One region of the Streptomyces sp. NPDC101160 genome, then DNA from elsewhere that is predicted to be linked to it. Evidence: predicted binding sites of a transcription regulator. Region 1 holds the regulator's gene; the other holds the start of a gene.

The links. The regulator HspR, encoded in region 1, represses chaperone genes until heat shock. The targets are predictions, from matches to a motif close to TTGAGNNNNNNNNNCTCAA.
Positions count from the first base shown of each region.
Region 2: lon (endopeptidase La) is a predicted target of HspR. The motif match lies at 747-765, and genes of this name have one in related genera.

Region 1 is NZ_JBIWPJ010000006.1:228,916-237,077, forward strand. Features, by position in the region: gene clpB (ATP-dependent chaperone ClpB) at 103-2,703, opposite strand; gene ACIRSU_RS20440 (pyridoxamine 5'-phosphate oxidase family protein) at 2,826-3,239, shown strand; gene ACIRSU_RS20445 ((2Fe-2S)-binding protein) at 3,344-3,679, opposite strand; gene ACIRSU_RS20450 (helix-turn-helix transcriptional regulator) at 4,044-5,027, shown strand; gene ACIRSU_RS20455 (heat shock protein transcriptional repressor HspR) at 5,107-5,571, opposite strand; gene dnaJ (molecular chaperone DnaJ) at 5,576-6,757, opposite strand; gene grpE (nucleotide exchange factor GrpE) at 6,791-7,426, opposite strand; gene dnaK (molecular chaperone DnaK) at 7,426-8,162, opposite strand, start outside.
Region 2 is NZ_JBIWPJ010000004.1:483,056-491,217, reverse strand. Features, by position in the region: gene ACIRSU_RS15225 (TnsA-like heteromeric transposase endonuclease subunit) at 1-587, opposite strand, end outside; gene lon (endopeptidase La) at 802-3,213, shown strand; gene ACIRSU_RS15215 (glutamate--cysteine ligase) at 3,274-4,425, opposite strand; gene ACIRSU_RS15210 (Scr1 family TA system antitoxin-like transcriptional regulator) at 4,687-5,520, shown strand; gene ACIRSU_RS15205 (DUF397 domain-containing protein) at 5,502-5,771, shown strand; gene ACIRSU_RS15200 (RNA-guided endonuclease InsQ/TnpB family protein) at 5,823-6,974, shown strand; gene ACIRSU_RS15195 (lysozyme) at 7,361-8,162, opposite strand, start outside.

The DNA of each region.
Region 1 (8,162 bases):
GCCGGAGACCCGAGCGCCGGAGACCCGAGCGGCGGAGACCCGAGTGGCGCGATCCCGCCGGTCGGCTCCCCGCCAGGGCCGGGCTGCTCCGCCGGGGCCGGGCTACTCCGCCCTGCCCACGATCAGCTCGTCCTCGAAGCGGTCCACCCGGACCGTGTCGCCGTCGCGGACCTCGCCCGCCAGGATCTCGCGCGCGAGGCGGTCGCCGATGGCCGTCTGGATCAGGCGGCGCAGCGGGCGGGCGCCGTACGCCGGGTCGTTGCCCTCCTCGGCGAGCCAGGCGAGGGCCTCGGGGGTGACGTCCAGGGTGAGGCGGCGGTCGGCGAGGCGGCGGGCCAGGCGGTCGATCTGGAGCTTGGCGATCCGGGCCAGCTCGTCGCCCTTCAGGGCGGAGAAGACCACGATCTCGTCGAGCCGGTTCAGGAACTCGGGCTTGAAGCTCGCCCGGACGACCTCCAGGACCTGCTGCCGCTTCTCGCTCTCGCTGGTCAGCGGCTCCATCAGGAAGTGGCTGCCCAGGTTCGAGGTGAGGATCAGGATCGTGTTGCGGAAGTCGACCGTGCGGCCCTGGCCGTCGGTGAGCCGGCCGTCGTCGAGGACCTGGAGCAGGATGTCGAAGACCTCGGGGTGGGCCTTCTCCACCTCGTCCAGGAGCACGACGCTGTACGGGCGGCGGCGCACGGCCTCCGTCAGCTGGCCGCCCTCCTCGTAGCCGACGTAGCCGGGGGGCGCGCCGACGAGACGGGCGACGGAGTGCTTCTCGCCGTACTCCGACATGTCGATGCGGACCATGGCCCGCTCGTCGTCGAAGAGGAAGTCGGCGAGCGCCTTCGCCAGCTCGGTCTTGCCGACACCCGTCGGGCCGAGGAAGAGGAAGGAGCCGGTGGGCCGGTCGGGGTCGGCGATGCCGGCCCGGGTGCGGCGCACCGCGTCGGAGACGGCGCGCACGGCCTCGCTCTGGCCGATGAGCCGCTTGCCGAGCTCGTCCTCCATGCGCAGCAGCTTCTGCGTCTCGCCCTCCAGGAGCCGGCCGGCGGGGATGCCGGTCCAGGAGCCGACGACGTCCGCGATGTCGTCAGGACCGACCTGGTCCTTGACCATCATGTCCTTCGCGTCCTGCCGCGCCTCCTGCTCGGCCTCGGCCTCGCTGGCGGCCTCCAGCTCCCGCTCCAGCGCCGGGATCTCTCCGTAGAGCAGCTTGGACGCGGTGTCGAAGTCGCCGTCGCGCTGCGCGCGCTCGGCGCGGCCGCGCAGCTCGTCGAGCCGCTCCTTCAGCTCGCCGACCCGGTTGAGGGACTGCTTCTCCTTCTCCCAGCGGGCGGTGAGGCCGCGCAGCTCCTCCTCGCGGTCGGCGAGGTCGCGGCGCAGCTTCTCCAGGCGCTGGAGGCTGGCCTCGTCGGTCTCCTTGGAGAGGGCGAGCTCCTCCATCTTCAGCCGGTCGACGGCGCGCTGGAGCTCGTCGATCTCGACCGGCGAGGAGTCGATCTCCATCCGGAGCCGGGACGCGGCCTCGTCGACGAGGTCGATGGCCTTGTCGGGCAGGAAGCGGGAGGTGATGTAACGGTCGGAGAGGGTGGCGGCGGCGACCAGCGCGGAGTCGTTGATCCGCACCTTGTGGTGCGCCTCGTAGCGGCCCTTGAGTCCGCGCAGGATGGCGATGGTGTCCTCGACGGACGGCTCGGCGACCAGGACCTGCTGGAAGCGGCGCTCCAGGGCGGGGTCCTTCTCGATCCGCTCGCGGTACTCGTCGAGGGTGGTCGCGCCGACCATGCGCAGCTCGCCGCGGGCCAGCATGGGCTTGAGCATGTTGCCCGCGTCCATGGCGGAGTCGCCGCCGGCGCCCGCGCCGACGACGGTGTGCAGCTCGTCGATGAAGGTGATGATCTGGCCGTCGCTCTCCTTGATCTCGGAGAGGACGGTCTTCAGCCGCTCCTCGAACTCGCCGCGGTACTTCGCACCGGCGACCATCGCGCCGAGGTCGAGCGAGACCAGCCGCTTGTCGCGCAGCGACTCGGGGACGTCGCCCTTCACGATGCGCTGGGCGAGGCCCTCGACGACGGCGGTCTTGCCGACGCCGGGCTCGCCGATGAGGACCGGGTTGTTCTTGGTGCGCCGGGAGAGGACCTGGACGACGCGGCGGATCTCGTGGTCGCGGCCGATGACCGGGTCCAGCTTGCCCTCGCGGGCGGCGGCGGTGAAGTCGGTGCCGAACTTCTCCAGGGCCTTGTACGAGCCCTCCGGGTCGGCGGTGGTCACCCGGCGGGCGCCGCGCGCCTTCTCGAAGGCGTCCTGGAGCCGTCGGGCGGTGGCGCCCTGCTGGTCGAGGACCTGGCCGGCCCGGCCGCCCTTGGCGGCGATGCCGATCAGCAGGTGCTCGGTCGACAGGTACTCGTCGCCGAGCTTCTTCGCGCGCTCGGCGGCGTCGGCGATGACGGCGAGCAGCTCGCGGTCGGGCTGCGGGGGCGCGACCGTGGACCCGGTGACGCTGGGCAGCGCGGCGAGCAGCCGCTCCGCACCGGAGCGCACGGCGGCCTGGTCGGCCTCGACGGCGGCGAGCAGGTCGGTGATGTTCTCGTTGTCCTGACCCGCGAGCAGCGCAAGCAGAAGGTGCGCGGGGGTCAGATCGGCGTGCCCCTGGGACACGGCGCGGCTGCTCGCCGCGTTCAGCGCGTCCCGGCTCCTGTTGGTCAGTTCGGCGTCCACGTGCGGGGTCTCCTCCTGGTCTTCGACTGCGACAGCTCCTATGACTCATCCAACCTACACAAAGTTGAGTCTATTCCGCTCAAGGTATCGGGTGGAGCCCTCCCCGGAGTAGTTTCCGAGACATGGCCATCGACCCGAGCAAGCCCAGCGACTCGTACCTCAGCTTCTGGCGCGAGTACCACATGAGCACCCTGACGACCCCGCGCCCGGACGGCACCCCGCACGTGGTGGCGGTGGGCGTCACGTACGACCCGGAGGGCGGCGAGAAGGGCATCGCCCGGGTCATCACCAACAAGCACAGCCGCAAGGTCGCCAACGTCCTGGCGGCGGGCCCGGACGGCGCGCGGGTGGCGGTCTGCCAGGTGGACAAGGGGCGCTGGGCGACGCTGGAGGGCGTGGCGCGGATCCGCACCGAGGCCGAGGTCGTCGCCGACGCGGTCGACCGGTACGCGGCCCGCTACAACCGGGTGCCGGCCCCGAACCCGGACCGCGTCGTCATCGAGATCGCGCTCACCCGCGCGATGGGCCGGGCGTAACCGGCCGACGGCAAAAGCACAGCGGCGCCATCGCGTTTCAGGTCCGCGATGGCGCCGCTGTGTGGGGGAAGCGCCCGAACGATCTACAACGACGGGGGAATCGTTCAGGCACTGCGGGGGGTGGCGGTGATGGTCTCCGTGTCGACCAGCTGGGGCTCCAGCAGCTGATGGTCACGCTGATCGAGGTTGACGAAGATCATGCCGTACCGGATGGCACAGCGAACGGGCTGCGGCGCACCGCGCGGGCGGCGCAGACACCGATAGGCACGGACGTCCTCGTCCTGTTCGCGGGCGACGACGATCGGCTCTCCGAAGAGGGTCACCATCAAGGAGTCGCCACGGTGGGGGATGGCCGTGACGAGATCGATGAAGTGCCACCCGGAGCGGTATGCCGAGGCCATCTCCCGTCGGAAGGACCGGTCGTCCGGCGGCACGGTCATGCTCCCGCGCCCGCCGGACCGAGGTCCCACACGGGGTCGAGCTGAGCGGCCGGGGCGACGTCCCAACCAGGGTCCCGGTCGGCAGCCGGTGCGACGTCCCAGACCGGGTCGTTCGGAGCTGCGACGACGTGGGCCGGCGTGCTGTCCCACACCGGGTCGTTGACGGCCAGCGCTCCTACTGCTGCCGCCCCAATGAAGACGGAAGCAAGTATCGAGCGAAGCATTTTCCTGGACATGAGCGGCTTCGACCTCACTTGATGGTTTCCTCTACCCCCGCGCACAAAACGATGGCTCAGTCTTTGCGCTCGCACCACCGAGGCAATGCATCATGTTCCTGAAATACAGGATCCTGGGGGGTGTGCAAATGCCGCATAAACCGACAGAAGCGACACATCCTCACGGGCATGTCGACCTCTGTGCAACCGGATCGGACTTGTACGCAAGTGCGTTGCGGATCGGGCGAATAACCAGGACCGAGGCAGAAGCCGCACCCTGCCTCATGGACCTGGACCTGCTGCACCCCGACCCCGACGACCCGTCATGGCTAAGGCCCGTGCCACCGTCGGCGGCGCTCGCCCGGCTCGTCCAGCCGTTGGAACGGGAGATCCAGGACCGCCGCGCCCTGGCCACGGAGCTGTCCAGCACATTCGAGCCGTTCATGGCGATCAGCGCCCAGGACCCTTCCACGACCCACGCCATCACCGTCCTCGAGGGCATCCACCGCATCGACGCCGTGCTCAGCCGGGCCACCGCCGAGTGCTCCGAGGAGCTGCTCACCGTCCAGCCGGGCGGCGGCCGCAGCGAACACACCCTCAACACCGCGCTCAACCGCATCCAGCCACTGCTCGACCGCGGCGTCCGCGTCCGCACCCTCTACCAGCACACCGTGCGCCACAGTCCCGGCATGCAGGTCTATCTGGAACAGGCCGGCATGGACCGGCTCCAGGTGCGCACCCTGGAGGAGAGCATCGAGCGGCTCATCATCATCGACCGCACGGTCGCGCTCATCCCGGCCCGCCAGGACCGCCAGGTCGCCCTGGAACTGCGCCACCCCGGCCTCGTCGAATACCTCGCGACCGTCTTCGAGCAGTCCTGGACCCGCGCCACCCCGTTCGGCGAACAGGTCCCGGGCGCCCTGCCCAAGAACGGCATCAGCGGCGTCCAGCGCTCCATCGCCCGGCTCCTCGTCGAAGGCCACGTCGACGAGGCCATCGCCCGCCGCCTCGGCATGAACGTGCGCACCTGCCGCGCCCACATCGCCAAGCTCGCCGCGGCCCTCGGCAGCGGCAGCCGGGCCCAGCTCGGCTTCCTCATCGCCCAGTCAGGCATCCTCGACGACCGCGACTGAGCCGAGCCGCCCCGAACGCCGCGAGGTCCCCTCCGCCGAAGCGGAGGGGACCTCGTCACGAGAGTCCGGGCAGAGAGACCTACTCGCCGCGCTTGTGCCCCGGGCGCCACACCACCAGGGCGCTCGCCTGCTGCACATCGGTGTACGGGACCAGGTCACGCCGGTACGAGGCGTGGACCTGGGCCTCGCGCTGGCGCATCGCCTGGGCCGCGCCCTCGACCGCCGTCGACAGCTCGGCCACGCGGGCCTGGAGGGCCGCGACCTGGTTCTCCAGTTCGATGATGCGCTTGATGCCGGCCAGGTTGATGCCCTCGTCCTGCGACAGCTGCTGGACGGTGCGCAGCAGTTCGATGTCGCGGGCCGAGTAGCGGCGGCCCCGGCCCGCCGTGCGGTCCGGCGAGACCAGGCCGAGGCGGTCGTACTGACGGAGCGTCTGCGGGTGCAGGCCGGACAGCTGGGCCGCCACCGAGATGACGTACACCGGGGTCTCGTCCGTCAGTTCGTAGGCCCTACCGCCAAATCCGGGCTGTCGGCGACGGTCCATCTGCTCATGCTCCCTTCGCGGCCTGGAACAGCTCTGCCCTGGGGTCCTCGCCCGCCGTTGCCTCGCGGAACGTCTCCAGGGCCTCACGTGCCTTGTCGTCGAGTTCCGTGGGCACCGCGACCTCGACCGTGATCAGCAGGTCGCCGCGGGTGCCGTCCTTGCGGACGGCGCCCTTGCCGCGGGCGCGCATGGTGCGGCCGTTGGGGGTGCCCGCGGGCAGCTTCAGCGTCACCGCGGGGCCGCCCAGCGTCGGCACCCTGATCTCGCCGCCGAGCGCCGCCTCGTCGAACGTGACGGGCACCGTGACGGTGAGGTTGTCGTCCTTGCGGCCGAACACCGGGTGGGCGTCGACGTGCACGACGACGTACAGGTCGCCGTTCGGCCCGCCGCGCTCGCCCGGCGCGCCCTTGCCGCGCAGCCGGATCTTCTGGTTGTCGGACACGCCCGCCGGGATCCGCACCTGCATGGTGCGGGACGACTTGGCGCGGCCGCTGCCGTGGCAGACCTCGCAGGGGTTCTCGGCGATCAGGCCGCGGCCCTTGCAGTCCCGGCAGGGGTCGGTCAGCGAGAAGCCGCCGCCGCTGCCGCGCGAGACCTGTCCGGTGCCGACGCAGGTCGGGCACACCCGCGGGGTGCCGTTCTTGTCGCCGGTGCCCGAACACGCCTTGCAGGGCTGCTGGCTGGACATCCGCAGCGGGACGGTGGCGCCCTCGATGGCCTCGGTGAAGCTGAGCGTCACCTCGGACTCGATGTCCTGGCCGCGCCGCGGCTGCGTGCGCGCGCCCGCGCCGCCGCCCCGGTTGAACAGGCCGCCGAAGACGTCCCCGAGGCCGCCGCCGCCGAAGCCGCCGGCTCCGCCGGCCCCGCCCTGGGCGCCCCCGAAGAGGTCGCCCAGGTCGAAGTTGAACGAGCCGCCCGCGCCCGGGCCGCCCGCTCGGAAGCCGCCGTTGCCGAAGAGGGCACGCGCGTCGTCGTACTCCTTGCGCTTCTTCGGGTCGCCGAGGACGTCGGCCGCCTCGGAGATCTCCTTGAAGCGCTCCTCGGCCTTGGTGTCGCCCTTGTTGGCGTCCGGGTGGTTCTCGCGGGCGAGCTTCCGGTACGCCTTCTTGATCTCGGCGTCGCTGGCGTCCTTGGGGACGCCGAGAACCTTGTAGTAGTCCTTCTCGACGAAGTCCTTCGTGCTCATCGACGTCCCTCCTCCCGCTCCCGGGTACGGCTCTTAATCGCTGTCCTTCTCGGAGTCGTCGGACTCCTCCGCCTTGCCGGCGGCCGGAGCCGCGCCCGGCTGCGGCTCGGCGACGGCCACCCGCGCGGGGCGGATGGTGCGCTCCCCGATCCGGTACCCCGGCTGCAGGATCGCCACGCAGGTCGTCTCGGTGACGTCCGGCGCGTACGAGTGCATCAGGGCCTCGTGGATCGTCGGGTCGAAGGGCTCGCCCTCCTTGCCGAACTGCTGGAGGCCCATCTTGGCGGCGACGGTCTCCAGGGACTCGGCGACCGACTTGAACCCGCCCACGAGCTCGCCGTGGTCCCGGGCCCGGCCGATGTCGTCGAGCACGGGAAGGAGTTCGGTCAGGAGGTTCGCGACGGCGATCTCCTTGACCGTGACCCGGTCCCGCTCCACACGGCGGCGGTAGTTCTGGTACTCGGCCTGGAGCCGCTGGAGGTCACCGGTGCGCTCACCGAGCGCCGTACGGGCCTGGTCCAGCTGCGCCAGCAGGGCTACGTCCGTAGCGTCCCCGGCCGGGGCCGCCCCCTCCGCCTTCGCGGCGGAGTCGGCGGCCTTCGGCTCCTCGGGCGTGCCGTCGGCGGGGACGTCGGGCTTCTCCTCGAAGCCCGGGGTCTCCTCCGACATCAGGCAGCGCCGCCCTTCGGCTTGTCCTCGTCGACGATCTCGGCGTCGACGACGTCGTCGTCGGCGTGGGCCTGCTGGGCACCCTCGGCGCCGGCGGCACCCGCGGCGCCCTGGGCGTCGGCGTACATGGCCTGGCCGAGCTTCTGGGAGACGGCCGCGACCTTCTCGGTGGCGGTGCGGATCTCCGCGGTGTCCTCGCCCTTGAGCTTCTCCTTCAGCTCGGCGATCGCGGTCTCGACCTCGGTCTTGACCTCGGCCGGGACCTTCTCCGCGTTGTCCGCGAGGAACTTCTCCGTCTGGTAGACGAGCTGCTCGCCCTGGTTGCGGGTCTCGGCGGCCTCGCGGCGGCGGTGGTCCTCCTCCGCGTACTGCTCGGCCTCCTGGCGCATCCGGTCGACCTCGTCCTTCGGCAGCGAGGAGCCGCCGGTGACGGTCATCTTCTGCTCCTTGCCCGTGCCCAGGTCCTTCGCGGTCACGTGCATGATGCCGTTGGCGTCGATGTCGAAGGCGACCTCGATCTGCGGGACGCCACGCGGGGCCGGCGGCAGACCGGTCAGCTCGAACATGCCGAGCTTCTTGTTGTACGCCGCGATCTCGCGCTCGCCCTGGTAGACCTGGATCTGCACGGACGGCTGGTTGTCCTCGGCCGTCGTGAAGATCTCGGAGCGCTTGGTCGGGATCGTGGTGTTGCGCTCGATCAGCTTGGTCATGATGCCGCCCTTGGTCTCGATGCCGA
Region 2 (8,162 bases), on a different contig from region 1:
TCGGAGGCCACAGGTTCCAACCGGTGCCGGGGGTGGCGGTAGCCCGCCAACCAGCGCACATTGCGCACCACGATCACATCCGGCGCCCCCACCAGCCGGAACTCCCATCCCACCTGGGCGCAGGCTGCCTGCGTCGCCTCGAACTTCACCACGTCCCGGGGCTTACGCCGATCCGCCGGACGGCAGTCGACCACCACCGCCGTGCCGTTCTCGCGGCGGGCGAAGTAGTCCGGCGCATGCGAGATGCCCTTGCCCGCGTCGGACTGCCAGAACAGCCAGAACGGCTGAGACGAGATCCCCACCACCGACGGGTCGAAGTCCAGCAGCATCACGTGATCGCGCTCCAGCCAGGACTCGTATCCAATGTGCCTGCCCACCGTGGACGACCACCACAAGCCCGGCAGATGCCGCTGGCCTCTGTACGACTTGAACGCGCGTACCGGCGCGACATCCTCGAACCGCACTGTCCAGGCGTCCACCAGCGTGCGACGAAACTCAGACCCGTCCCGGTCGGCGTACGCGACCTCGAACCCCTCCGCCGGCGGCCCGTAGGCACCACCCGGCAGTACCCCTAACGAACCTGCCATGACTCGCTAACCCGAGCCGGGGACGAAAGGTCACTCCGCAAAGCGAACGACCAGACGAAACATGGAGCTGCAAAGCGAAGGGATCCACGGCAAAGGACACGGGACGAGTGATCGCTCAGAGCGAACGCGGGGCGGGGAACAATCCCGCGCTCACATGCATTGAGTCGGCATAGCTCAACTTGATTGACTGCGATTGACTGCCGAAGGGGAGATCATGGCTTCTGAGTCCATGGCGTCCGCGCCGCTCACTCTGCCTGTGCTGCCGCTCGACGACGAGGTCGTGCTGCCCGGAATGGTGGTGCCGCTGGACCTGTCCGACAACGACGTGCGGGCAGCTGTCGAGGCCGCGCAGGCCGCCGCGCGCGGTGGGACCGGGAAGCCCAGGGTGCTGCTCGTGCCCCGGGTGGACGGGACCTACGCGGGCACCGGTGTGCTCGGCACGGTCGAGCAGGTCGGGCGGCTGTCCGACGGCGATCCCGGCGCGCTGATCCGCGGCCGCGGCCGCGTGCGCATCGGGGCCGGGACGACCGGGCCCGGCGGGGCGCTGTGGGTCGAGGGCACCGTCGTCGACGAGACAGTGCCGGAGCCGCTGCCCGGCTCGGTGACCGAGCTCGTCAAGGAGTACAAGGCGCTGGCCACGAGCTGGCTGAAGAAGCGCGGCGCCTGGCAGGTCGTCGACCGCGTCCAGCAGATCGAGGGCGTCGGCGCGCTCGCCGACAACGCGGGCTACTCCCCGTTCCTGACGGTGGAGCAGAAGCTGGGACTCCTGGAGACCGCCGACCCGGTCGCCCGCCTCAAGCTCGCCACCTCGCAGCTGCGCGAGCACCTGGCCGAGCAGGACGTCGCCGAGACCATCGCCAAGGACGTCCAGGAGGGCGTCGACAAGCAGCAGCGCGAGTTCCTGCTGCGCCGCCAGCTCGAAGCCGTGCGCAAGGAGCTGCGTGAGCTCAACGGCGAGAAGGAGGGCGACGAGTCCGACGACTACCGCGCCCGCGTCGAGGCCGCCGACCTGCCCGAGAAGGTCCGCGAGGCGGCCCTCAAGGAGGTCGAGAAGCTGGAGCGGGCGAGCGACCAGTCCCCGGAGGGGTCCTGGATCCGCACCTGGCTCGACACCGTCCTCGAACTGCCGTGGAACGAGCGCACCGAGGACCAGTACGACATCCAGGGCGCCAAGGCCGTCCTGGACGCCGAGCACGCGGGCCTGGAGGACGTGAAGGAGCGCATCACCGAGTACCTGGCCGTGCGCAAGCGGCGCGCCGAGCGCGGCCTCGGCGTCGTCGGCGGCCGTCGCGGCGGCGCCGTGCTCGCCCTCGTCGGCCCGCCCGGCGTCGGCAAGACCTCGCTCGGCGAGTCCGTCGCGCACGCCATGGGCCGGAAGTTCGTCCGCGTCGCCCTCGGCGGCGTCCGGGACGAGGCCGAGATCCGCGGCCACCGGCGGACGTACGTGGGCGCGCTGCCCGGCCGGATCGTCCGGGCGATCAAGGAGGCCGGGTCCATGAACCCGGTGGTGCTGCTCGACGAGATCGACAAGGTCGGCTCCGACTTCCGGGGCGACCCGGCGGCGGCCCTCCTCGAAGTCCTCGACCCGGCGCAGAACCACACCTTCCGCGACCACTACCTGGAGGTCGAACTCGACCTGAGCGACGTCGTGTTCCTCGCGACGGCGAACGTCCTGGAGGCCATCCCGGAGGCCCTGCTCGACCGCATGGAGCTGGTCCGCCTCGACGGCTACACCGAGGACGAGAAGGTCGTCATCGCCCGTGACCACCTGCTGCCCCGGCAGCTGGAGCGGGCCGGCCTGGAGAAGGGCGAGGTCGTCCTGGAGGAGTCGGCGCTGCGCAAGCTGGCCGGCGAGTACACCCGGGAGGCGGGCGTCCGCACCCTGGAGCGCTCGATCGCCCGACTCCTCCGCAAGGTGGCCGCCCAGCACGAACTGGGCGAGCGGGAGCTCCCGTTCACCATCGGCGAGGGCCAGCTGCGCGACCTGATCGGCCGCCCGCACCACGTGCCCGAGTCCGCCCAGGACCCGGCCGAGCGCCGCACGTCCGTCCCCGGTGTCGCCACCGGTCTGGCCGTGACCGGCGCCGGCGGCGACGTCCTCTTCGTGGAGGCCTCGCTCGCCGACCCGGAGACGGGCGGGGCGGGTCTGACCCTCACCGGTCAGCTGGGCGACGTGATGAAGGAGTCGGCGCAGATCGCGCTCTCCTTCCTGCGCTCGCACGGCGCCGAGCTGGAGCTGCCCGTCACCGGCCTGAAGGACCGCGGCGTGCACATCCACTTCCCGGCGGGCGCGGTCCCGAAGGACGGCCCGAGCGCCGGCATCACCATGACGACGGCCCTCGCCTCGCTCCTGTCGGGCCGGCTGGTCCGCACGGACGTCGCGATGACCGGCGAGGTCTCCCTCACCGGCCGCGTCCTGCCCATCGGCGGCCTGAAGCAGAAGCTCCTCGCCGCCCACCGCGCGGGCATCACGACCGTCGTGATCCCCAAGCGGAACGAGGCCGACCTCGACGACGTCCCCGCCGAGATCCTGGAGAAGCTGGAGGTCCACCCGGTCACGGACGTCCGCCAGGTCCTGGAGATCGCCCTGACCCCGGCGGCGGTCGCGGTGAGCGCGGCGGCGTAAGGCACCCGAGCGGCTGACGGTGGGGCGCCCTCCCGCGCGGAGGGCGTCCCACCGTTCGAGCTATGCGGGGTTCGTACGCCGCACGGCGTCGGCGACGACCGGGGCCAGGCTCGCGCCACCGGTGTGCGCCGCGCGCTGGAGGTCGGCCCCGGTGCCCCGGGCGAGGACCAGCTCGGTGCCGCGCACGGTCCGGTCGAGGTCGCCCGCGTCCCGCAGCGCCGGCGTGACATGGTCGATCAGAGCCCCGAGGACGTCGGAGGCCGGGGCAGGCCGCCAGGTCTTCGGATCCAGCAGCCGGTCGCCCAGGCCATAACGGCTGGCCTGCCAGGCGGCCAGGCGCAGGAGGACGGTCGGCACCGGGTCGGCCTCCACCCCGGCCCGCCAGGCCCGGGCCTCGGTCTCCACCAGGGCGCGGACCAGGAGCCCGAGCAGCAGGGCGTCCTCCGCGTGCAGGCACACGTCGCCGACCCGTACCTCCACCGTCGGATAGCTGCGGGACAGCCGGGCGTCGAAGTAGACCATGTGGTCGTCGACCAGCACCTCGCTCGCCAGCATCGCCCGCGTGGTCTCCTCCAGCGCGTCGACGTCGCCGAACAGCTCGGCGGGCCCGGCCATCGGCCAGCGCGACCACAGCTGGTGGCGCCAGCTCGCGTACCCGGTGTCCTCGCCCTGCCAGAACGGCGAGTTCGCACTGAGCGCCAGCAGCGGCGCGAGCCAGGGCCGGATCCGGTCCAGGACACCGACGCCCTCCTCCGGCGAGGTGAGGTGGACATGGACGTGACAGGCGCAGGTGAGCTTGTCGTCGATGAGCCGGGCGTACCGGTCCTCGAAGCGCCGATAGCGGTCCGCCGGGTTGAGGACCTGCTCGAAGCGCATCGGCGCTGTCGCGAGCGCCGCGACCGCCACCCCGGCCTCCTTGGCCGCGGCCGCGGCGTTGGCCCTGGCCTGACGCAGCTGATCGGCCAGCTCGTCCGCCGTCGCGCACGGCCTGGTGCCGATCTCCAGCATCTCGCAGTACAACTCGGGCTTCACCGGCTCGCCCCGGTCCGCCTCCGGCCGCACATCGGCGTGCCAGGCGGCGATCTCGGTGACGGTCCCGGACAGTGGCTGGGGGAGCCCGGTCGTGGGATCGACCAGGAGCAGCTCCTCCTCGACCCCGATCGTGCGCAGTCCCTGCCCGCGGTGGTACTCCCACCGCTCCTCATTCCGCATGGAGTGCTCTCTCCTTCACGGTTCGGACGACGTGCGCTGACGGCCGTTCGAACAGAGCATTCCCGAAGGACGTCCACGGATGACCCGACTCCGCTTGTTCTGGTACGGATGGCGTGAAATCGACACCCGAAGGGAGGACGTCCGCGTGAATCCCGTTCGAGTGAATTTCGCGCATTTGCGTATCGGGGCGGCCGGTGAATCCGTAGGGTCGGGAGCGGCTACGGGGGTGGCAACTGAACTGGCGGGTCGGGGAGTTGAGCCATGGGTCAGGCGAAACGGCAGGAAGCGTGGGAGTTCTTCGGCGAGCTGCTGAAGGAGCGCCGCGAGGCGGCGGGACTCACGCAGAGCGAGTTGGGCGCGCGGGTGTTCGTCTCGTCGGCGTACATCGGCCTGTTTGAACAGGGAATCCGGAAACCGCAGCTGGATCTGGCGAAGTTGTTCGACGACGTGCTGAAGACGGGGGGCCTGTTCGAACGGACGTGGCGGAAGCTGATCAATCGGTCACCGTACGCGTCGTATTTCCAGGCGGCGGCGGAGCTGGAGGTCTGGGCGACGAAGATCTGCGCCTTCGCGCCCACCACCGTTCCCGGACTGCTCCAGACGCCTGCCTATGCACGGGCCGTCACCCTCGCCAGCAATCCGCTCGCCACCGATGAGTACCTGGAGGAGAAGGTCCGGGGCCGGATGGACCGGGCCGCAATCCTCAAGGACGCGACCCGGCCCATGTACTGGGTGATCCTGCACGAGACGGTGCTGCGCATCCCGGTCGGCAGTCCGGCGGTCATGGCCGAACAGCTTGACCAGCTCCTGGCGGCCTCGCGCGAGCGCAAGGCGCTGATCCAGGTGCTGCCGTTCGCGGCCGGTGCCTATCCCCAGATGGGGAAGATGATCCAGCTGATGGAGTTCGAGGACCAGCCGCCAACGGCCTATACGGAGGCGGTGTATTCGGGCAATCTGCTGGACGATCCGGCTGTGGTGAAGCGCGCACTGGCCGCCTACGATCTGCTCAGGGCCGCCGCGCTGTCGCCGGAGGCGTCCCTGGCCCTGATCGAATCGGCGGCGGAGGACTACAGACGATGCGCGCCTACGACCTGACCCACGCCCACTGGTTCAAGAGCTCCTACAGCGACGGCGACGGCGGCGAGTGCGTCGAAGTCACCTACGACTTCGCGGGCGCCGCCTGGCGCAAGAGCAGCTACAGCGACGGCGACGGCGGATCCTGCGTCGAGGTCCTCGACGGCGTCCCCGGCGTCGTCCCCGTCCGGGACAGCAAGGTGCCGGCCGGCCCGGTCCTCGTGGTGGCCGCGCCGGCTTGGGCGTCCTTCGTCGCCGCCCTCAAGGGCTGAGAGAAGCGAAATCATGTTGTCTTGATCCCGACCGGTCCGGGGAGGTGAGTCATGAAGTTGCGGTACAACGAGCGGATCTATCCGACTGCCCGGCAGCAGCGGGATCTGGCTCGCTTCTTCGGCTGTGCCCGGGTGGTCTACAACGACGCTCTGCGGGAGCGTCGGGCCGCGTGGCGGAACGGCGAGCCGTACATCTCCGATGTCACCTTGCAGAAGATGGTGATCACCGCCGCGAAGAAGACCCCCGAGCGGGAGTGGCTGAAGGAGGCCCCGTCGGTGGCGTTGGTGCAGTCCTTACAGGACTTGCACACCGCCTACCGGAACTTCTTCGCCTCCAAGCGCGGTGTGCGGCAGGGGCCGAAGATCGCTCCGCCGAAAATGAAGAAGAAGACGGGGCGGCAGTCGATCCGGCTCACCCGCAACGGGTTCGTTCTGCGTCCCAGCGGCCGGCTGTTTATCGCCAAGCTGGGCGATGTGGAGGTCCGCTGGTCCAGGCCGCTGCCTTCCGGCCCGTCCTCGGTCACGGTCGTCAAGGACCCGGCCGGAAGGTACTTCGCCTCGTTCGTGGTCGAGACCGAGGACACCCCGCTCCCGGAACTGGACCTGGACGACACCGAGACGGGTATCGACCTCGGTCTGTCCTCCTACGCGGTCCTGCGTGGCCGGAAGATCAGCAGCCCGAAGTTTTTCCGCCGCCAGGAGAAGAAGCTCCGCCGGGCGCAGCGGAAGCTGTTCCGCGCTGAGAAAGGCTCCAGCAACTACCGGAAGGCGAAACTCGCCGTCTCGAAGATCCACGCCAGAATTGCGGACCAGCGCCGCGACTTCATCGAGCAGGAAACCACCCGGATCGTCCGCGAAAGCCAAGCGGTCTATCTGGAGGATCTGAACGTGAAGGGTATGGGATCGAAGAAGGGCAAGCGCGCCAAGTCCGTCCACGACCAGTCCCTGGGCATGTTCGTCCGCACTCTGGAAGCCAAGTGCGCCCGGTACGGGCGCGGCTTCGCCAAGGTGGACCGGTTCTTCCCGTCCACACAGTTGTGCTCCGTGTGCGGCTCCGTCGAAGGGCCGAAGGGACTGGAGGGCCTGAGCATTCGGTGGTGGGTGTGCTCGTGTGGAGCGCGCCACGACCGGGACGAGAATGCCGAGTCCAACGTCCGTGCCGAAGGGCGACGGATCTTCGCGGCCGGGCAGGCCGAGAGGTAAAACGCCTGCGGAGCGCGTGTAAGACCCTGCCTAGCCAGGGCGGTGCGTGATGAAACAGGAACCCGCCAGGGCCCGCACCATGCGGGCGGATGGAACCCCGGTCCTTCAGGACCGGGAGGATGCCAGCTCGTTCCAGTCGTACAGCGGCTGGGTGCCGAGACGGCGACGAGGTTCTTACACAGCTGCGCGTCGGGGGGGGGCTCAGGGCCTTCGTGCAGCAGGCGGCGATTCTGCTCAGCGGTTGAAGACGGCGCCGTAGGCCTGGGCGACCGCCGAGGTGAGGGCGGTGAGTGCGGCCGCCGAGGCCGCAGCCGGGCGCCAGCAGAGCGCGGGAGTGCGAAACCGGCGGGGTTCCGGAGCCCCGCCGGTCGTTCGCGTAGGTCGGCTCAGCCGTTCGCCAGCGCCTGCACCCGCGAGTAGTCGCCGTTGAAGTGGTTGTGGTCGCCCACCGTCGGGCCGGACGAGGTGTACTGCCACATCGTGTAGTACGCCCAGCCCGCCGGCAGCGTACCGACGTCCGTCGCGTAGCGCGCGATCCACAACGGGTTGGTGGACGCGAAGCCGCCGTAGTTGCCGGTGCACTGGGTCCACCAGCTCGTCGCCGTGTAGATCACCGGGTCCCGGCCGGTCCGGTACTTGTAGCGGTTCACGAAGTCCTGGATCCAGGCCACCATCCCGGACTGCGTCTTGCCGTAGCAGGTCGCGCCGTACGGGTTCCACTCGATGTCCAGCGCGCCCGGCAGGGTCTTGCCGTCCCCGGACCAGCCGCCGCCGTTGTTCACGAAGTAGTCCGCCTGCGTCGCCCCGCTCGTCGTGTCGGGCGTCGCGAAGTGGTACGTGCCGCGGATCATGCCCACGTTGTACGAGCCGTTGTACTGCTGGGTGAAGTAGGTGTTCTTGTAGTACGTGCCTTCCGTCGCCTTGACGTAGGCCCACCTGACTCCGCTGTTCCACAGCGTCGCCCAGTCCACGTTCCCGTTGTGACTGGACACGTCGACGCCCTCGGTCTGGCCGGCCTGGAGCGAGACGCCGCCGGCGGGCTTGCCGCCCTGGCCGTCGTGGGCGATGACGCCCATGCCCATCCAGGCGGAGCCGCGTGCCGGGGTCTTCTGGGCGGCGGCGGCACGGGCGTCGGCGTCGGCGGCGTCGGCCGTGCCCGCGAGGGAGAGGGGGAGGAGGAGGGTCAGG